3 regions of the Sodalis sp. RH14 genome follow, and region 2 is predicted to be linked to each of the others. Evidence: predicted binding sites of a transcription regulator. Region 2 holds the regulator's gene; each other region holds the start of a gene.
The links. Region 2 encodes LexA, which represses DNA repair genes until DNA is damaged. Its sites were predicted from a motif close to TNCTGTATGTACATACAGNA; they were not measured.
Positions count from the first base shown of each region.

Region 1: the regulator LexA is predicted to act here: its motif matches at 2,139-2,158, upstream of ACL2XQ_RS06680 (DNA translocase FtsK 4TM domain-containing protein).
Region 3: the regulator LexA is predicted to act here: its motif matches at 2,491-2,510, upstream of umuD (translesion error-prone DNA polymerase V autoproteolytic subunit).

Region 1 is NZ_CP178739.1:1,490,508-1,496,767, forward strand. Features, by position in the region: gene trxB (thioredoxin-disulfide reductase) at 203-1,171, opposite strand; gene lrp (leucine-responsive transcriptional regulator Lrp) at 1,604-2,098, shown strand; gene ACL2XQ_RS06680 (DNA translocase FtsK 4TM domain-containing protein) at 2,243-5,689, shown strand; gene lolA (outer membrane lipoprotein chaperone LolA) at 5,900-6,260, shown strand, end outside.
Region 2 is NZ_CP178739.1:79,662-85,921, reverse strand. Features, by position in the region: gene ACL2XQ_RS00385 (CsbD family protein) at 183-392, opposite strand; gene lexA (transcriptional repressor LexA) at 798-1,406, opposite strand; gene ACL2XQ_RS00375 (diacylglycerol kinase) at 1,527-1,895, opposite strand; gene plsB (glycerol-3-phosphate 1-O-acyltransferase PlsB) at 2,021-4,480, shown strand; gene ubiA (4-hydroxybenzoate octaprenyltransferase) at 4,528-5,391, opposite strand; gene ubiC (chorismate lyase) at 5,446-5,952, opposite strand; gene ACL2XQ_RS00355 (YjbH domain-containing protein) at 6,138-6,260, opposite strand, start outside.
Region 3 is NZ_CP178739.1:4,724,581-4,730,840, reverse strand. Features, by position in the region: gene panS (ketopantoate/pantoate/pantothenate transporter PanS) at 1-581, opposite strand, end outside; gene umuC (translesion error-prone DNA polymerase V subunit UmuC) at 771-2,039, opposite strand; gene umuD (translesion error-prone DNA polymerase V autoproteolytic subunit) at 2,042-2,473, opposite strand; gene ACL2XQ_RS21520 (GntR family transcriptional regulator) at 3,050-3,715, shown strand; gene ACL2XQ_RS21515 (type 1 glutamine amidotransferase) at 3,763-4,464, shown strand; gene ACL2XQ_RS21510 (ABC transporter substrate-binding protein) at 4,537-5,595, shown strand; gene ACL2XQ_RS21505 (M24 family metallopeptidase) at 5,614-6,260, shown strand, end outside.

The sequences.
Region 1 (6,260 bases), 1.4 Mb from region 2:
AAAAAGAAAGCGTTAACGTTGCAAACAGTGGTTTTGACGTTGTAACGGCATAGCGTGCGCTGGCGGCACAAAGCCCGGCTGGATGAGCCGCCGGGAGCGGCTCAAGCTCAGGGTCGCGCCGGGAGCGCGTCCCGGGCGGTTCAAAAAACGGGCTGGTTGTGGCAACAGGAACCGCGCATCAACGCCGCGCCTCGAAACGCCCTTACCGATCGTTTACCGGCACCAACCCGTCCAGATAACGTTCAGCGTCCAGCGCCGCCATGCAGCCGGTGCCGGCCGAGGTAATCGCCTGGCGGTAGATATGGTCCATCACGTCGCCCGCGGCAAATACGCCCGGAATGCTGGTCTGGGTGGCGTTGCCCGCAATACCGGACTGTACGCGGATATAGCCGTTCTCCAGCTCCAGCTGGTTGCCGAAAATCGCCGTATTGGGATGATGACCGATAGCGATAAATACGCCGGCGACCGCCAGCGTGTCGACGGCGCCGCTGACGACGTTCTTCAGCCGCACGCCGGTCACGCCCATTTCATCGCCCACCACTTCTTCCAGGGTGCGGCCGGTATGCAGCACGATACTGCCGCTGGCGACCTTATCCATCAGGCGATCGATGAGGATTTTCTCCGCGCGGAAGATATCGCGCCGGTGGATCAGATGCACCTCGGTGGCGATATTGGACAGATACAGCGCTTCTTCCACGGCCGTATTGCCGCCGCCGACCACCGCGACTTTTTGCTGGCGGTAGAAGAAACCGTCGCAGGTGGCGCAGGCGGATACGCCTTTGCCCTTATAGGCTTCCTCCGACGGCAGGCCGATATAGCGCGCGGATGCGCCGGTGGCGATAATCAGGGCGTCACAGGTAAATTCACCGGTATCGCCGGTCAGCCGGAAAGGGCGGTTTTGTAAATCGACCTGGTTAATATGATCGAAAATGATTTCGGTGTTGAATTTTACGGCGTGGGCGTACATGCGCTCCATCAGCGAAGGCCCGGTCAGCCCTTCCGGATCGCCCGGCCAGTTCTCGACCTCGGTGGTGGTGGTCAGCTGGCCGCCTTGTTCCATACCGGTTATCAGCACCGGATGCAGGTTGGCGCGGGCGGCATAAACCGCGGCGGTATATCCCGCCGGTCCCGACCCCAGGATAATTAATTTACTGTGTTTCGCCGTAGACATATTTTCCTCGTTTAACTCACCGCTTAGATCCCAACTCGTCGATGATAAGAAAGTTACCAGACAATGAAAAGGATGCAAAAAGTTGTTGGCGATTTTTATCATCGTTATGGACTATCGATAGGCGGATTTTACCATCAATTAGGACATTATCGGGCTAAAAAGAGCCCTTAAGCCCCGGACAATGTGTTTCCGCAGGATTTAATCGGCATGTTGTTCTGATTTTTATCGTTTTACTTTGACAATACGCTGCGCTTTTGCGAAAACATCAGGGTAAGGAAAATGATGCGTTGGTTTCGGACAGGCAGTTAGCAAGGCAGTTGAAACAGTTGGCCCTAAAATAAAACAGACAACGGGTCTTAAAGCAAACCCTGATACATTGAAGTCGGCAGGGGTGTGGCAAGCACAGGGAAGGTACTAAGAGAGACAATAATAATGGTAGACAATAAAAAGCGCCCGGGAAAGGATCTCGATCGTATTGACCGTAACATCCTCAATGAGTTGCAAAAGGATGGCCGGATATCAAACGTCGAACTTTCTAAACGGGTTGGATTATCCCCAACACCTTGCCTGGAACGCGTGCGCCGTCTTGAGCGCCAGGGTTTCATCCAAGGGTATACCGCTTTACTTAATCCACATTATCTTGATGCGTCTTTACTGGTGTTTGTGGAGATTACCCTTAACCGGGGTGCGCCCGATGTGTTTGAGCAATTCAATACCGCCGTACAAAAGCTGGAAGAAATTCAGGAATGCCATTTGGTTTCGGGTGATTTCGACTATCTGCTGAAAACGCGGGTGCCTGATATGTCGGCCTATCGTAAACTGCTGGGCGAGACGCTGTTGCGCCTGCCGGGGGTCAACGATACGCGTACCTACGTGGTGATGGAAGAAGTGAAGCAGAGCAACCGGCTGGTCATTAAGACACGCTAAGTCATAACACAGGTGCAAATTTCACGTTTTATGGTTACACTCCTGTGCATTCATACAGTTTCAGCGCCGGCGGCATGACGGCCGGCGCTGTTATTAAGCTATTATATCGGTTATATCGGCATAGATAACCCTGGAGAGCCTTTCTTGAGCCAGGAATATACAGAAGATAAAGAAGTTGAATTGAAAACGCTCAGCAGCAGTCGCCGGTTACTCGAGGCTGTTCTGATTGTCATGGCGATTTTTGCCCTCTATTTGATGATTTCCCTGGTCAGTTTCAACCCTTCCGACCCCAGTTGGTCGCAAACTGCCTGGCATGGTCCTATCCATAACCTGGGGGGCGGCATCGGCGCCTGGTTTGCCGATACGCTGTTCTTCACCTTCGGCGTGCTGGCCTATGCCCTTCCGCCGCTGATGCTGATTTTCTGCTGGACGTCGTTTCGCCAGCGGGAAGAGCAGGACTATGTGGACTATTTTGCCCTATCGCTGCGGCTGATTGGGACGCTGGCGCTGATCCTGACCTCATGCGGCCTGGCCGCGCTCAATGTCGACGATCTCTATTACTTTGCCTCGGGCGGCGTGATCGGCAGCCTGCTCAGCAACGCCATGCTGCCGTGGTTTAACGGCATCGGCGCCACCCTGACCCTGCTCTGCGTATGGGCGTCCGGCCTGACCCTGTTTACCGGCTGGTCCTGGCTCACCATTGCCGAAAAAATCGGCGGCGTGGTCATGGGTTGCCTGACATTTATGTCGAACCGCTCCCGCCGCGACGAGCGGGACTACGACGACGAGTACGATGACGAAGACCTGGAGGCCGCAGGGGACGACGCGGTCCGCGCCGAAGCGTTGGACGCGCTTGACCCGCTGCTGGCGACCTCCGGCCCTGATGCCGCCGGGACCAAGCCTGATGCCGCTCCCGCGGCTATCGGCACGGTGGCGGGGCCTTCCGCCACGTCCAGCCATCCGGAGCTCGCCGAGCAGACCGGCGACCCGCTGGCCGTCCCGCCGCCGGGCGCGGTGTCGCCGCCGGTGGCGGCCCCTGCGGCCGGCCCCGCGCCTGCCGCCGTCTACTCCCAGCAGCCCGCCGCGCCGGCTATCCCGCAATATCGTTTTGAGTTGCCGGACGCACCGTCCGTTCCTCCTTCCCAGGGCGGCTTTCCCGATGAAGACGATGATGGTCCGCAGATGGGCGACTGGCAGCACGACGGTGACGAATCGCACACGCCATACGATTTCAACGTGGCGCAGCGCAGCAGCGGGCAGGTCACTGCTTCCACGCCGCCTTATGACGCCGCCGCGCTGACCTTTATGCCGGCGTTCAGCGCCACCAGCGACGAAAATCCGCAGGTCAAGCAGGGCATCGGTCCTGAATTGCCGCGTCCTAACCGGGTACGCATCCCCACGCGCCGGGAGCTTGCCTCGTTTGGCATCAAGCTGCCGTCGCAGCGCAACGCGACGGCGACGGCGCAGCAACGCCCGCAGGAAGAAGACGCGCTGTCGCAGGCGCCGCAGTCCGAGGAAGAACAAGCCGCCGCCCAGCAGTCGGCGCTGCACCAGGAATTTCTGCAGCAGCAGGAACAACGCTATGGTGCGGCCGGGACCGAGGGCGACGACGAGGAAGAAGATGCCTGGCAGCAACAGCAGCTGGCCGCCGAATTTCAACGCCGGCAGGAGATGCGTTACGTGGCGGACGCCGACGAACGGGCCATGCCGACATCGCCGGTTTCGCCGCCGGCCGGCATTGATGCGCCTGCGGCGTTCGCTCCGCCGCCGCGGGCCGATCGGGTGGATGATACTCTCGCAGCCCGGTTTACGCCCTCCACGCAGCCTGGTCACGAGTTCGGTTCCGGCGCGTCGACCGCGGCCGGGCATGTTCCCGGCGGTTATGACGAGCAGGCTCATTCCCGCGCAGAGGATTATCCGGCCGACGATGAGGACGCGCTGTCGGACGGGCATGTCCAGCCTTCGGCACGGCTAGGGGCAGGCGCCGCGCCGGCGCCATTGCCGTCGCCGGTGGGGGCGCGCGCGGTGGTTCAGCCGGCGGCGCCCGCCATGGACAGCCTGATCCATCCCTTCCTGATGCGTAATGAACAACCGTTGCACAAGCCCACCACGCCGCTGCCGACGCTGGACCTGTTAACGTCGCCGCCGGTGGAGGACGAACCGGTGGATATGTTCGCGCTGGAGCAAACCGCGCGGCTGGTTGAAGCGCGGCTGGCGGACTACCGCGTGAAGGCCGAGGTGGTCGGTATTTCTCCCGGTCCGGTTATTACTCGCTTCGAGCTGGACCTGGCGCCGGGCGTGAAAGCGGCGCGCATCTCCAATCTGTCGCGGGATTTGGCGCGCTCCCTGTCGGCGGTGGCGGTGCGGGTGGTGGAAGTGATCCCCGGCAAACCTTACGTCGGCTTGGAATTGCCGAACAAGCGCCGCCAGACGGTATACCTGCGCGAAGTGCTGGATTGCGATAAATTCCGCGAGACCGTCTCGCCGCTGGCTATCGTGCTGGGCAAGGACATTGCCGGCCAGCCGGTGATTGCCGATCTGGCCAAAATGCCCCATCTGCTGGTGGCCGGTACCACCGGGTCAGGTAAATCGGTGGGGGTCAACGCCATGATCCTCAGTATGCTGTATAAAGCGACGCCGGAAGAGGTGCGCTTTATCATGATTGACCCGAAAATGCTGGAACTGTCGGTGTACGAAGGCATTCCCCACCTGCTGACCGAAGTGGTCACCGACATGAAAGACGCCGCCAATGCCCTGCGCTGGTGCGTGGGCGAGATGGAGCGCCGCTATAAACTGATGTCGGCCCTGGGGGTGCGTAACCTGGCCGGCTATAACGAACGTATTGAACAGGCTATCGCCATGGGCCGGCCGGTGCCGGATCCTTTCTGGAAACCGGGCGACGGCATGGCCGATTCGCCGCCGATGCTGGAAAAACTGCCATATATCGTGGTGTTGGTGGACGAGTTCGCCGACCTGATGATGGCGGTGGGCAAAAAGGTGGAAGAGCTGATTGCGCGTTTGGCCCAGAAAGCCCGCGCCGCCGGCATCCATCTGGTGCTGGCGACCCAGCGGCCGTCGGTTGACGTGATAACCGGCCTGATCAAGGCCAATATCCCGACCCGTATCGCCTTTACCGTGTCCAGTAAAATCGACTCCCGTACCATTCTCGATCAGTCGGGGGCGGAATCATTGCTCGGCATGGGCGATATGCTGTACCTGGCGCCCAACTCTTCCATACCGGTGCGTGTGCACGGCGCCTTTGTGCGCGACCAGGAGGTGCACGCGGTCGTAAGCGACTGGAAGGCCCGTGGCCGGCCGCAGTATATTGACAGCATCACCAGCGCGGGCGAAGAGGGTGAGGCCGGTCCCGGCGGCATGGACAGCGACGAGGAACTGGATCCGTTATTCGATCAGGCGGTGCAGTTCGTGGTCGACAAGCGCCGCGCCTCGATTTCCGGGGTGCAGCGCCAGTTCCGCATCGGCTATAACCGCGCCGCCCGCATCATCGAGCAAATGGAGATCCAGGGCATCGTCAGTTCGCAGGGCCATAACGGCAACCGTGAAGTACTGGCCCCGCCATCGCCGGATTAACGCGCTGGTGCCCATGACAGGCCTGCTTTGACCGCCAGGGGGGTAACCCCCTGTGCAAAGATGCGTAAAGCGGCAGGTTTTCAGAGGATTGGCCTATGCCTTCCCGTCATTGTTCCGATAAAGTTAAGCCTATCAGGGTGCCGCCTTCCGGCCGGTCTATTTCTTGCCGGCCCGGATGTAGCGCCTTTCATTTTTCAAGGAATGCTTATAATGAATAAAAGGTTATTAGTCGCTTGCCTGCTTAGCGCCGTGGTTGCCGCGCCGGCGCTGGCCGATGATGCCGGCGCGCTGCAAAGCCGCCTGAATCGGGTCAACAGTTTCCATGCCGCATTCACCCAGAAAGTGACCAGCGCGGACGGCGGCGCGGTGCAGGAAGGCGAAGGCGAACTGTGGGTAAAACGGCCGAATCTGTTTAACTGGCATATGACCGCGCCGGATGAGAGCCTGCTGATTTCCGACGGTAAAACGCTGTGGTTTTATAATCCCTTTGTCGAACAGGCCACCGCCACCTGGCTGAAAAACGCCACCGGCAATACGCCGTTTATGCTGATTACCCGCAACAGCCCGGACG
Region 2 (6,260 bases):
ACGTTTATTATGGCTGAAGTGAGATAACGCGTTTGGTTAATACATTGGAGAGGCGGCAAAACAGGGGAATGCTGATAGGATCATATAAAATAGGTGGTACGTCCTTGTACCTTTGGGTAGGAACACTTAAGGAAGCCATAACCGCACAGTGAATATGCATTAGTCATGATTTCCAAAAATCATTACCAACGATATTTGTTACGTGTTTCCCAGTCCTTTACTTCCGTTTCCGCGGCTTCTTTGCCGTAACCGTAACGTTCCTGGATCTTACCGATTAACTGATCGCGTTTACCTTCAACTACCGTCAGATCATCGTCAGTAAGCTTACCCCATTGTTCTTTCATTTTACCTTTGAACTGTTTCCAATTACCGCTGGCTTCATCTTTGTTCATCGGAGTTCTCCTTGGTTATCGGTTTCTCAGTCAACATCTGCCACTCCAGGTTTTGTTAGCGCATAGCGAGGACACGTATTGCGTCCCAAAACCTGCATGTCATAAGTTAACCCTATGTCTAAAGTATAGCAGGGGATTTGGCATAAGGTTTATTCAGCAGATGATTAGACCATATTGGCAGGGTTATAAACGCCGTATGGGCTATAAGGTGAAATAAAACAGTAGGTAGAAGGTATCAGCCCGTACACCGCTAATTGTAACTAAATATAAATACCGCTAGCGGCAGCGGACGCGCCGCGGCACTTTTATGGCGGCGAACCCGCATTCCGCGTCGCCGGTTATCCGCCATAAAATTCTCGCTGACGCGGGATAAGGGATATTCAGGATGCCATGGAGCACCGTGAGTTAAATCCAGTTGCCGTTGCGGATAACGCCGACCGCTAAACCTTCGATGGACATTTCCTGCTCGCGCAAATCGACAATGATGGGCGAAAACTCGCTGTTTTCCGGTAGCAACTCAACGATGTTACCGTGTCTTTTCAGGCGTTTTACCGTGACCTCGTCATTGATTCGCGCCACCACGACCTGACCATTATGGGCATCCTGGGTTTTATGCACCGCCAGCAGATCGCCGTCCATGATGCCGATATCCTTCATGGACATGCCGCTGACACGCAGCAGGAAATCCGCGTGGGGCTTAAACAGATCGGGATCGATCTGGTAATGGCTTTCGATATGCTGTTCGGCCAGCAGGGGTTCTCCGGCGGCCACGCGGCCGATCAGCGGCAGGCCGGTTTCTTCTTCTATCAATAACCGGATGCCGCGCGAGGCGCCGGAAACGATTTCAATGGCGCCCTTGCGCGCCAGCGCCTTAAGGTGCTCTTCGGCGGCGTTAGGGGATTTAAATCCCAGACGATGCGCGATTTCCGCCCGGGTCGGCGGCATGCCGGTTTGCGCAAGATGATCGCGGATGAGGTCAAATACCTCTTGTTGTCTGGCGGTTAATGCTTTCATTCCGTCCCCTGTTTGTTTATACAGTCTTTCTGTGAGTATATACAGGTCCGCAGCAATTGAAAACCACAAGCGTTGCAAAATGTGATAAAACCCTGCCGACGACCGGCCGCGCCGGCCATTTTAAGGAATATACCGCCATAACAGCGTTATCCACACGAACAGCGCCAAAACAATGGCCAGGGTCACCGCCGCCGAGCCCAGGTCCTTCGCCCGGCCAGAAAGTGGATGCAGCTCCGGCCCGATGCGATCCACCACCGCTTCAATAGCACTATTCACGATCTCAACGATCAGCACCAGCCATACCGAACCGATCAATAAAATCCGCGCCACGGGTTCTGGCTCCAGGTAACAGGCAAGGGCAATCGCCACCACGGCAACCACCACTTCCTGGCGAAAAGCGGCTTCATGCCGCCAGGCGGCGCGATATCCTTTTATGGAATAGCCCATGGCGTTAAAGATGCGCCGAAGTCCGTTGGTTTGGTTTGCCATAATTTTGCGCGCTAAAGAAAAATTGTGCCTATATTACCGTTTCTTCTCGTTCGCATCACCACAGATCTGTCGCGCGGTTTCTGGTATTCTTGTGGCGCAATGCTAACAAGAGGCTTCACGAAGATATGTCAGGCTGGCGTACTATTTATTATACGTTGTTGAATTTACCGCTCAGGCTACTGGTGCGGAGTAAAGCCATTCCCGCCAATCCCCGGCAAGAAGCCGGCTTGGACCCGCTGCGGCCAATGATGTATGTTTTGCCCTATAACTCCAAGACGGACCTGCTCACCCTGCGCGCGCAATGTCTGCAACTGGGGTTGTCCGATCCGCTGATACCGCTGGAGATCGACGGCGTCGTCTTGCCGCGCTACGTCTTTATCCACGATGGCCCCCGTATTTTTCGCTATTTTTCCGAAAAACTGGAATCCGTGAAGCTGTTTCACGATTATCTGGATTTACATCGCAATAATCCGCAGCTTGATGTCCAGATGGTGCCGGTATCCGTTATGTTCGGACGATCGCCCGGCCGTGAAGCGCAGCAGAACCAGCCGGCGCCCCAGTTGCGCCTCCTCAATGGTTTCCAGAAGTTTATCGCCGTCTTGTGGTTGGGGCGCGACAGCTTTGTGCGTTTTTCCCGTCCGCTGTCCATGCGCTATATGGCGACCGAGCATGGCACCGATAAAACCATCGCGCAGAAGCTGGCACGCGTCGCCATGATTCATTTTGCCCGCCAACGCCTGGTGGCTGTGGGGCCGCGGCTGCCTGTCCGCCAGGATTTATTCAATAAGCTGCTGGCGTCCAAGGCGATTGAAAAAGCCGTGGAGGACGAAGCCCGCGCTAAAAAAATCTCGACTGATAAAGCGCAGCAAAACGCCATCGAGCTGATGGAAGAAATTGCGGCGGATTTTTCCTATGAAGCCGTGCGCTTGTCGGATCGGGTATTAAGCTGGACCTGGAACCGGCTATACCAGGGCCTGCACGTGCGCAATGCCGAACGCGTCCGGCAACTGGCCGAGGACGGCCATGAGATTGTCTATGTGCCCTGTCACCGCAGCCATATGGATTATCTGCTGCTGTCCTATGTCCTGTATCATCAGGGGCTGGTGCCGCCGCATATCGCCGCCGGCATTAACCTGAACTTCTGGCCGGCGGGTCCGATTTTTCGTCGGCTGGGCGCGTTTTTTATCCGGCGTACCTTCAAGGGCAATAAACTTTACTCCACCATATTCCGCGAATATCTGGGTGAGTTATTTACCCGGGGTTATTCGGTGGAATATTTTATGGAAGGCGGGCGGTCGCGTACCGGGCGCCTGCTCGATCCCAAGACCGGCACATTGACCATGACCATCCAGGCGATGCTGCGCGGCGGCAACCGGCCTATTACGCTGGTGCCCATCTATGTCGGCTATGAACATGTTATGGAAGTGGCGACCTACGCCAAGGAATTACGGGGCGCCACCAAGGAAAAAGAAGGCTTTGTGCAGATGGTGCGCGGTTTACGTAAGTTACGCAACCTGGGACAGGGTTATGTCAATTTTGGCGAGCCGCTGTCGTTAAGCGCCTATCTTAACCAGCAGGTACCGCACTGGCGTGATTCCATCGACCCCATCGAAGCCCAGCGTCCCGGCTGGCTGGCGCCGGCGGTGGATGACATCGCCGCGAAAATCATGGTGCGCATTAATAACGCCGCGGCGGCAAACGCCATCAACCTGTGTTCCACGGTGTTGCTGGCCTCCCGCCAGCGTTCGTTAACCCGCGAGCAGCTTTTGCAGCAGTTGGCCTGCTATCTGGAACTGATGCGCAATGTGCCCTACGCCGATGACGTCACGGTGCCGGACACCACGGCGCAGGACCTGTTGGAGCATGCCCTGGCGATGAACAAATTCAGCGTCGAGCAGGATACCATTGGCGATATCATCTACCTGTCCCGCGAGCAGGCGGTACTGATGACCTATTACCGCAATAATATCCAGCATCTGTTTATCCTGCCCGCGTTGGTCGCCAGTATCATTATCGGCCATCCCGGCATCGATCGCGCGCAGCTGGCACGCCGTATCGATTTGCTTTACCCACTGATGAAAGCCGAGCTGTTCATGCGCTACGAGACGTCGCAGCTCGGCCCGGTCATCGACGCGCTCATCGGGGAACTGTCGCGCCAGGAGCTGATTGCCGAGCGCGAGGGGCGGTTGTTCTTGAACCCTCCGCAATCATTTACCTTGCAACTGCTGGCGGCGGGCGTGCGCGAGACATTGCAACGGTATGCCATTACCTTTTCATTGCTGCGTTTTAATCCCCGGATCAATCGCGGCACATTGGAGAAGGAAAGCCGGATTATGGCCCAGCGACTTTCGGTGTTGCATGGCATCAACGCGCCGGAGTTTTTTGATAAAGCGGTATTCTCCACCCTGGTGGCGACGCTGCGGGATGAACATTATATTAGCGACACCGGCGATGCCATCGGCGAGAAGGTCAATGAGATGAGCGAAATCCTGAGCGAACTGATGACGCCGGAGGTACAGCTGACCATTAACAGCGCCAGCCTGCTGGCCGCAACGCCGGAAGACGCCTCCCCGTCCACGGTGTAAGAAAGCAACGGGCGTATGCCGACGCATCGCCCGTCTTTACCGCGCTGCTATAAACGGCCCTGGCCGAAAAAACTCAGGGCAATACCGATAAAAATCAGCATGCCCACCAGGTTATTGTTTAAAAAAGCTTTAAAACAGGCATCCCGTTCCCGCCGCGCGATCAGTTTTTGCTGATAGACAAATAACGCCCCCGCCAGCGCCAGGGACGTATAGAACATCACCCCCAGCGCAGACCGTATTCCCAGCCAGACCAGCAACAGCAGCGTCGCCGCTTGCAGCAGGCCGATAATCAGTTTGTCATGGCGCCCAAAAAGGATGGCGGTGGATTTGACGCCGATACGGATATCGTCATCGCGATCCACCATGGCGTACTGCGTATCGTACGCCACCGTCCAGAGGATATTGGCGGCAAACAGCAGCCAGCAGGAAAGAGGTAAGGACTCACTGACCGCCGCGTAGCCCATCGGTATCGACCAGCCGAACGCCGCGCCCAGCACCAGTTGCGGCAGATGGGTTACCCGCTTCATAAAGGGGTACGCCCAGGCCAGCGCCAGTCCCGCCACCGATAGCGCAATGGTCATGGTATTAAGCGTCAGCACCAGCCCAAACGACACCCCCACCAGGACCACAAAGATGATCTTGGCTTCTTTTTCGCTGATAAGACCGCTGGGCAAAGGGCGGGATGCCGTACGCTTGACGTGGCCGTCTATCTTGCGATCGGCATAATCATTGACGACACACCCCGCGGCGCGCATGAAAAACACCCCGAGGACAAATACCACCAGCGTGCCGAAAGCGGGCGTGCCGCTTCCCGCCAGCCATAAAGCCCACAGGGTCGGCCAAAGCAATAACAGAGAACCAATGGGTTTATCAATGCGCATCAGGCGGCACCAGGCCTGCCATTTGCCCATCGTGGCGCTTTGTTCCACTTATTTCTCCTTTACTTCATCATTCTCGCACGGCGCTTAACAATACAGCGGGGCTTGGGGTAAAAACAGTTCGGTCAGCAATAACGGCTTACCGTCCGGCCGCAGGCAGGAGCGCCGCGCCCACAGGCCGTCAGCGCGGCCCAGCTGGATAAAGTCCCGCTCCGGCGCCCGGCCGCGGAACAGCCAGCGGCCCAGGGGGATATCTCCCAGCGTGGTGAGCGCCCACTCCGCTCCGTTCATGGCGTTTTCGGGCACCAGGGTGCGGCCGGCCAGCCAGGGCCGTTCATCGCCGCATAAGACGATTTCGCGCAGCCAGTAGCGATCGCTTGGCGGCAACAGAGCGATATCGTCTCCCAGCGCCTGGGCCGGGAAATAACCTTCGCGGCCGCGGCGGATGGTAACCCGCCGGCAATGGCGCTCGAGGCGCCGGGTCATCGACCCTTGTTCCATCAACCAGTCCGCCAGGGCGGGCGATGGCGGCGGATCCTGGTCAGTCAGCCAGGTAATGGATGCCAATAAGGCGATAGAGGGATCGTCCGTCATCCTGTTCCCCATGGTTTCAGGTGGTCAGCTCCGATATTGTAGCTCAGAACGCCATTTTATTAACCTGCCGATGCGGGAAGAATGCGTTTCTTCAGGCGGCAATATACCGGTCGCCGGGCGCTAAGGCGCCGGCGGCAAAAAAAAGGCCTCCGCAGGGAGGCCGTTAAAATCAGATCTGCCCGCCGCTATTCCAGCGCCGGCGAACGTTCTTCGGTTAGACCGTACAGATAGTATTTCCGGCCGACCATCTGGCCGCCGTCACGCGTCAGCGGTATCCAGTTCAGCTGCGCCCGGCTGCGGTTCGGCGT
Region 3 (6,260 bases), 1.3 Mb from region 2:
ATTGAGAACGCCGGCAGCCAAGGCTCCACGCGCTTAACGGCGCGGGTAAACAAATGATGGATAACCAGGCCGGCAAAGATCGGGATAACCACAATCTGCAAAATGCTCAGCAGCATGCCCGCCACATCGACCTTGATCTGCGCATCCACATACAGCCGGGTCAGCAGCGGCGTGGCGAAAACCCCCACCAGGGTGGACACGGCGGAAATGGTCACCGACAGCGCCACATCGCCTTTCGCCAGGTAAATCATCACATTGGAGGCCGTGCCGCTGGCGACGCTGCCCACCAGGATCATGCCCGCCGACAGATCGGGCGGCATCTGGAACAGCTTGGCCAGTATCCAGGCGGCCAGCGGCATCACCAGGTAGTGCAGGAAGGTGGCGGCGATAACCGGCGCCGGGCGGGAGAGGACGCGTTTAAAATCAGCCACCCGGAGCGTGACGCCCATGGCGAACATAATCAGCATCAGCAGGATGCTCACATAGGGCCCGATGCGGGTAAAGGTGGTCGGGGAATAGTAGGCGGCGATGGACAGCAAAACAGCCCACAGCGGGAACAGGCGGGTAATCTTGGCTAACATGTGAGGTGTGTCCTTATTATCTTATTTTAATAGGTAAATTGTGTTGCCGGGAGCTGATACGGCCCCCGCGCTTGCCATAGCGGCTTTATTTGTACCGTCAATCCGGATGGGTGGCAATATATTACCGTCAATAAAGCGCGTTGCCGGCTGTGCCGGCCTTGCCCGCGCGGCTTTTTTAACCCCGCGTCTTCAGATTATCCTGGCGACGGGCAATTGCCCCCAGCGCGTGGTATAAGCCGGCGATAGCATCTCGCGCTTCATCGCCCAGGCGGGGGCGATGCCCTGGCCCGCAAACCCGATATGGCCGATACCGGTCTGGTTGATGCGGTCGAGCACCGCCATCAGCTCACGGCTGGACGGACGGGGAGGATGGTCGTCAAACAGCTGGAACTGGGCCTGGCGGGTGGGAGAAAAATCATTCAGCATTACCCCCGCCTTGGCGTAACGGGGGCCGTCGCGCCAGATGCGCTCCAGGCCGCGCACGGCGGCCGCCATAATATCCCGGGTATCCTGGGTGGCGGTGAGCAGCGTTTCGCTGGCGCCGTTGGCATAATAAGGCTCATTGATGGCGTAGGGGGATGAGCGGATAAATACCGCTATCTGGCGGCAATACTGTTTTTCCTGGCGCAGTTTTTCCGCCGCGCGCCCGGCGTAGCGGCAGACCGCCTGGCGCATGGCGGCAAGATCGGTGACCCGGCCGCCAAACGAGCGGCTGCAGACGATCTGCTGCTTGGCCGGCGGCTGCTGCTCCAGACTGAGGCAGGATTCGCCGCGCAGCTCCCGTACCGTGCGCTCCAGCACCACGCCGAAGGTTTTGCGGATAAAATGGATATTGGCGTCGGCCAGCTGCAGCGTGGTTTGCATGCCCATGGCGGTGAGTTTTTTGCCGATACGCCGCCCAACGCCCCACACATCCTCAACCGGCGTCAACGCCATCAGCCTGCGCAGCCGGATCGGATCGTCAAGCGCCACCACGCCGCCGGTGGCCGGCCACCGCTTGGCCGCATGATTGCACAGTTTGGCCAGGGTTTTGGTGCGGGCAATGCCTACCCCCACCGTCAATCCGGTCACCTCCCGCACCGCCGCGCGCACCTGCCGGCCGAACCGATCGTAGGGCACGCTGGCATTTATGCCGGCGACATCCATCCAGGCTTCGTCGATGGAGTACACCTCGGTACGGGGCGCCAGGGCTTCAAGCGTCGCCATCACCCGCGCCGACATATCGGCGTACAGGGCGTAGTTCGAGGAAAACACGGCGATGCGCTGCCGGCGCAATAACGCTTCCAGTTGAAAATAGGGCAGGCCCATTTTCACCCCGAGTTTTTTCGCCTCCGCCGATCGGGCAATCACGCAGCCGTCGTTATTGCTCAGCACCACGATCGGCACGCCGCGCAGATCCGGACGGAACAGGCCTTCGCATGAGGCGTAGAAGCTGTTGACGTCGGCCAGGGCAAACATGATCAATTGCGGGTGTCGTGAACGGCGAACAGCACCACGCCGAAGATTTCCAGCGTGTCGGGGTCGGGAAACAGTTCGGGGAACGCCGGATTCATCGGCTGCAGCGCCAGGCGCGGCCGCAGGCAGAGCCGTTTGACGGTAAATTCGCCGTCGACGGCGGCAATGACGATATCGCCGTGGCCGGCTTTTTCCGCCCGGTCCACCACCAGCAGATCGCCGTCGCCGATACCCGCGTCGGTCATGGAATCGCCGCTGGCGCGGACAAAATAGGTGGCGCTGGGATGGCGGATACAGTATTCGTTCAGGTCGAGGGTCTTTTCGACATAATCCTGGGCCGGCGAGGGAAAACCCGCCCGGCACCGGTCGGCGAACAGCGGCAGGGACAGCACCGGCAACAGGTCGGCGGGCGCAAAAAATGTCGTGATAATCTTCATGCTGATAAATCCATTAATACTGTTTATGTGTCCAGTATAAATAAATCAGGCGGTTTGAAAAGACGCCGAAGCGGGACAGCGGCCTAAAAAGCGATTAGCTGGCTGATAAATAAGGATCAAAAAATTTAACCGGCAGTGCATGGGCGTTATCTCGCTCATGTATATAATTTATATAGCTAATTATTAGTTAGGATATGTTATTGGTTTCATGCGGCAACCTTATGTTGCCCCAGGGCGCGGGCGCGGGAAAAACACCGCCATACGGATAACCTATCTCTGCGCGCCAGCCAGATCAAAAATGACTGCATTACTATTTCGCTTGCCGCCCCGCCGCTCTTTCTTCTGCCCCTGCTCAGCCCGCGCAATGCCTGCTACGGGCCTTGGCGGTATACGTTCGCCCGGCGCCGGACGCGCCCGCAGTCGGTCAAGAAATAAGATTTGCTTATTTTACTGCAATTCGCCGCCTGTTATCAGACGTTCAGGGCATTTAAGCGGCGGATGTTGCGGTAGACAAATGGTATACAAATAGAATACAAAAAGAGGGCAGGGTAAAAATCATGCAGTACGGAGGCAATAATGAAAGCAACGGAATTAACCCCACCGCACGATCAATCGTTAACGCAAAATGCCTTTGACGCCGTGCTGCGCATGATCCAGGCCGGCGCCCTGGCCAATGGCGACGTGGTAAACGAACGCCGGCTGGCGGAACAGCTGGGCCTGTCGCGTACGCCCGTGCGCGAGGCGCTCGGCCGGTTGGAAGGCAGCCATTATCTGCGCCGATCGGGGCGGACGCTGCTGGTTAACGGCGTGGAATTAAGCGAAATTTTAGAAATCATGTCGGTGCGCATGCTGCTGGAAGCCGACGCCGCCCGCAGCGCCGCCGGCAAGATGTCGGCGGCGAAGCTGGGCGCCATCCGCCAGCGGCTGATGGCGATGGCCGGTCCCGATCAGGTTACGGCCGGCCATCATTGGGAAGTCGACGACTTCCTGCATCTCAGTATCGCCGAGACCAGCGGCAATAAGCTCTTGCTGCGCCTGATAGGCGAGCTGCGCACCCGCACCCGGATGTTTGGCAAAGAGACCGTGCCCTCGCGTTTTGAACCGGGGCGCAACGAGCACCTGGCGATCGTCGACGCCATTGAGGCGGGCGACGGCGAGCGGGCGGCGCAGGCGATGGTGCGGCATATCGAGGGCGCGCGCAACGCCATATTCCAGTCGGTCACCGGCGGCGGTTCGCGCTAACTACCGGCCGCCGACAGCGGTCCGTTAACGAATATCAGGAGGGCCCAATGGGTCGCAAGCGTCTGCTGTATCTTCACAACGGTCAATCGCAACAGACGATCGCCCGCCTGGACGATCGTTTTGAGTCATGGGGGCTGGAGGTTGACCGCCACTGGGCTTATCAGAACCAGTTTCCGGCCGACCTGACCGGTTATGACGGCATTTTTCTTTCAGGCAGTCCGCACGGCGCTTATGAAGATATTCCCTTTATCCACCGTGAACACCAGCTGATCACGCAAGCCGCCGGCCTGGGCATCCCCATGCTGGGGATCTGTTTCGGTAGCCAGATCCTCGCCTCGGCGTTGTGCGGGCGGGATCAGGTGTTCCGGTGCCCCACGTGCGAAATCGGCAATAAATGGCTGCAGGCGACACCCGCGGCCGCCGGCGATGCCATCGCCTCCGGCATCGTGCCGCAGGTGTATATGTTTGTCTGGCACAACGATGAAGTGCGCGCCACCCATCCCGACATGACCATCCTCGCGGCCAGCGATCAATGCCCCAACCAAATTTGGCGTTATAAAGATCAGCCAATCTGGGGTATCCAGGGCCATCCGGAAATTACGCTGCGGCAGGCGCCGCTGTGGTTTGAGCAAAACCGCGCCACCATGGAGCGCGACGGGGCGGATATCGGGCATCTTATCGCTACCGCCGACGAAGCCGCGGCGGCCAAATCCATGCTGACCCGCTTTGCGGCGTTTATCGCAAGCTAACGGCTTATCGCCCGGCGCGGGGCAGGGTTTCGTGCCGGGAACGATGTTTCCAGTGATGAAGGGAGAGAAGTGATGACAAGATTGCGCATAAAACTGCTCGGCGCGTTTGCCGCCGTTACTGTCGTTGCCGCGTCGGCGCTGCCGTTAAACGCCGCCGCAGCCGATGAAATGACGTTTGCCAGTTGGGGCGGCGCATACCAGGATGGCATTCGCGCGGCCTGGATGAAACCTTTTACCCAGGAAACCGGCATTGAGGTTATCGAGGATACCAATCCGGTTATCGCGCGTATCAAGGCGATGGTGGATACCCATAAAGTCGAGTGGGACGTGGTGACCGCCGGCGGCGCCAGCCTGATGCAGGGGGCGAAAAGCGGCCTGTTTGAAAAAATCACGCCGGATATGGTCGATGAAAGCAATGTGCTGCCCCAGGCCCGCAACGACTACGGCGTACCGTCGGAAATCTTTTCCACGGTAATCGGCTATTCGACCAAGGCTTTTCCCAACGGCGGACCGAAAACGTTCTCCGACTTCTGGGACGTGAAGAAATTCCCCGGTAAGCGCACGCTGCCGGATAAGCCGGACACCGTGCTGGAAGCGGCGCTGCTGGCCGACGGCGTCGCGCCCGCCGATGTGTATAAAACCCTTGATACGCCCGCCGGCATGGAGCGCGCGTTGAATAAGATCCGCCAGATCAAGCCCTATGTCGCCATGTGGTGGTCATCGGGCGCGCAGCCGGTACAGGCGCTGGGCAGCGGCGAAGTGGTCATGGCGCTGGGCTGGAACGGCCGTTTCCAGGCCGGCATTGACGACGGTCTGCCGATTGCCATGGCCTGGGATCAATCGGTGGCCCAGGTAGGCTATTTTATGATTGTCAAAGACGCGCCCAACAAGGCGCAGGCGGTTAAATTCCTCAACTACATCATTCGCCCGGAGGTGCAGGCGCGTTTCAGTCAATATGTGGCCTACGGTCCGGTAACGCCTAAGTCAATCCCGCTGATTGATAAATCGCGCTTGGGGCGGCTGCCCTCGACGCCTGAACGCCTGGCCAACGCGTTGTTTATGAATATCGACTGGTGGGCGGCCCATTCCCTGGCGGCGGGTGAAGCCTACAACACCGCCATGCAACAGTAATTCACAAATAGGGTATCAATGATGGTGGAAACCAATTACTGGTTTGAAAAAGCGGAATATGACCAACGCCTGGCGCGGGTGCGGCAACAACTGGTGGCAAAAGGCTATGATGCCCTGCTGGCGTTTATGCCGGAAAGCGTAACCTGGCTGACGGGATTCTTTACCCGCGCCTACTCGTCGTTCCAGTTTGCCATTATTCCGGCGAACGGCGATCCGACGGTGATTTGCCGTGACGTGGAAGCATATTATCTCGACAGCACCTGCCTGTTCCCCGATCGGGAGATGTGGAGCGACAGCGACGATAAAACCGCCGTCGCGGTGCAGGCGATCCGCTCGCGGCTCGGCAGTTCGCCCCGGCTGGCGGTGGAAATGGGGGCATGGCCGCTGTCGGTGGCGCGGTTTAACGGCCTCCGGGCCGGTCTGCCGGATGCGCTGATGCTCGATGAAAGCCAATTGGTTACGGAGATGCGCTTTATTAAGTCCCCGGCGGAAATCAGCTATCAACGCAGGGCGGCGCGGGCGGCCGAGGCCGGCATGGCGGCGGCGATCGGGGCGGCCAGGCCCGGCGTCAGTGAACGGGACATGGCGGCGGAAATCTGTAGCGCCATGATCCGCGCCGGCAGTGATTTGCCGGGGCCGGGGGTCATGTCGTCGGGGGAGCGTGC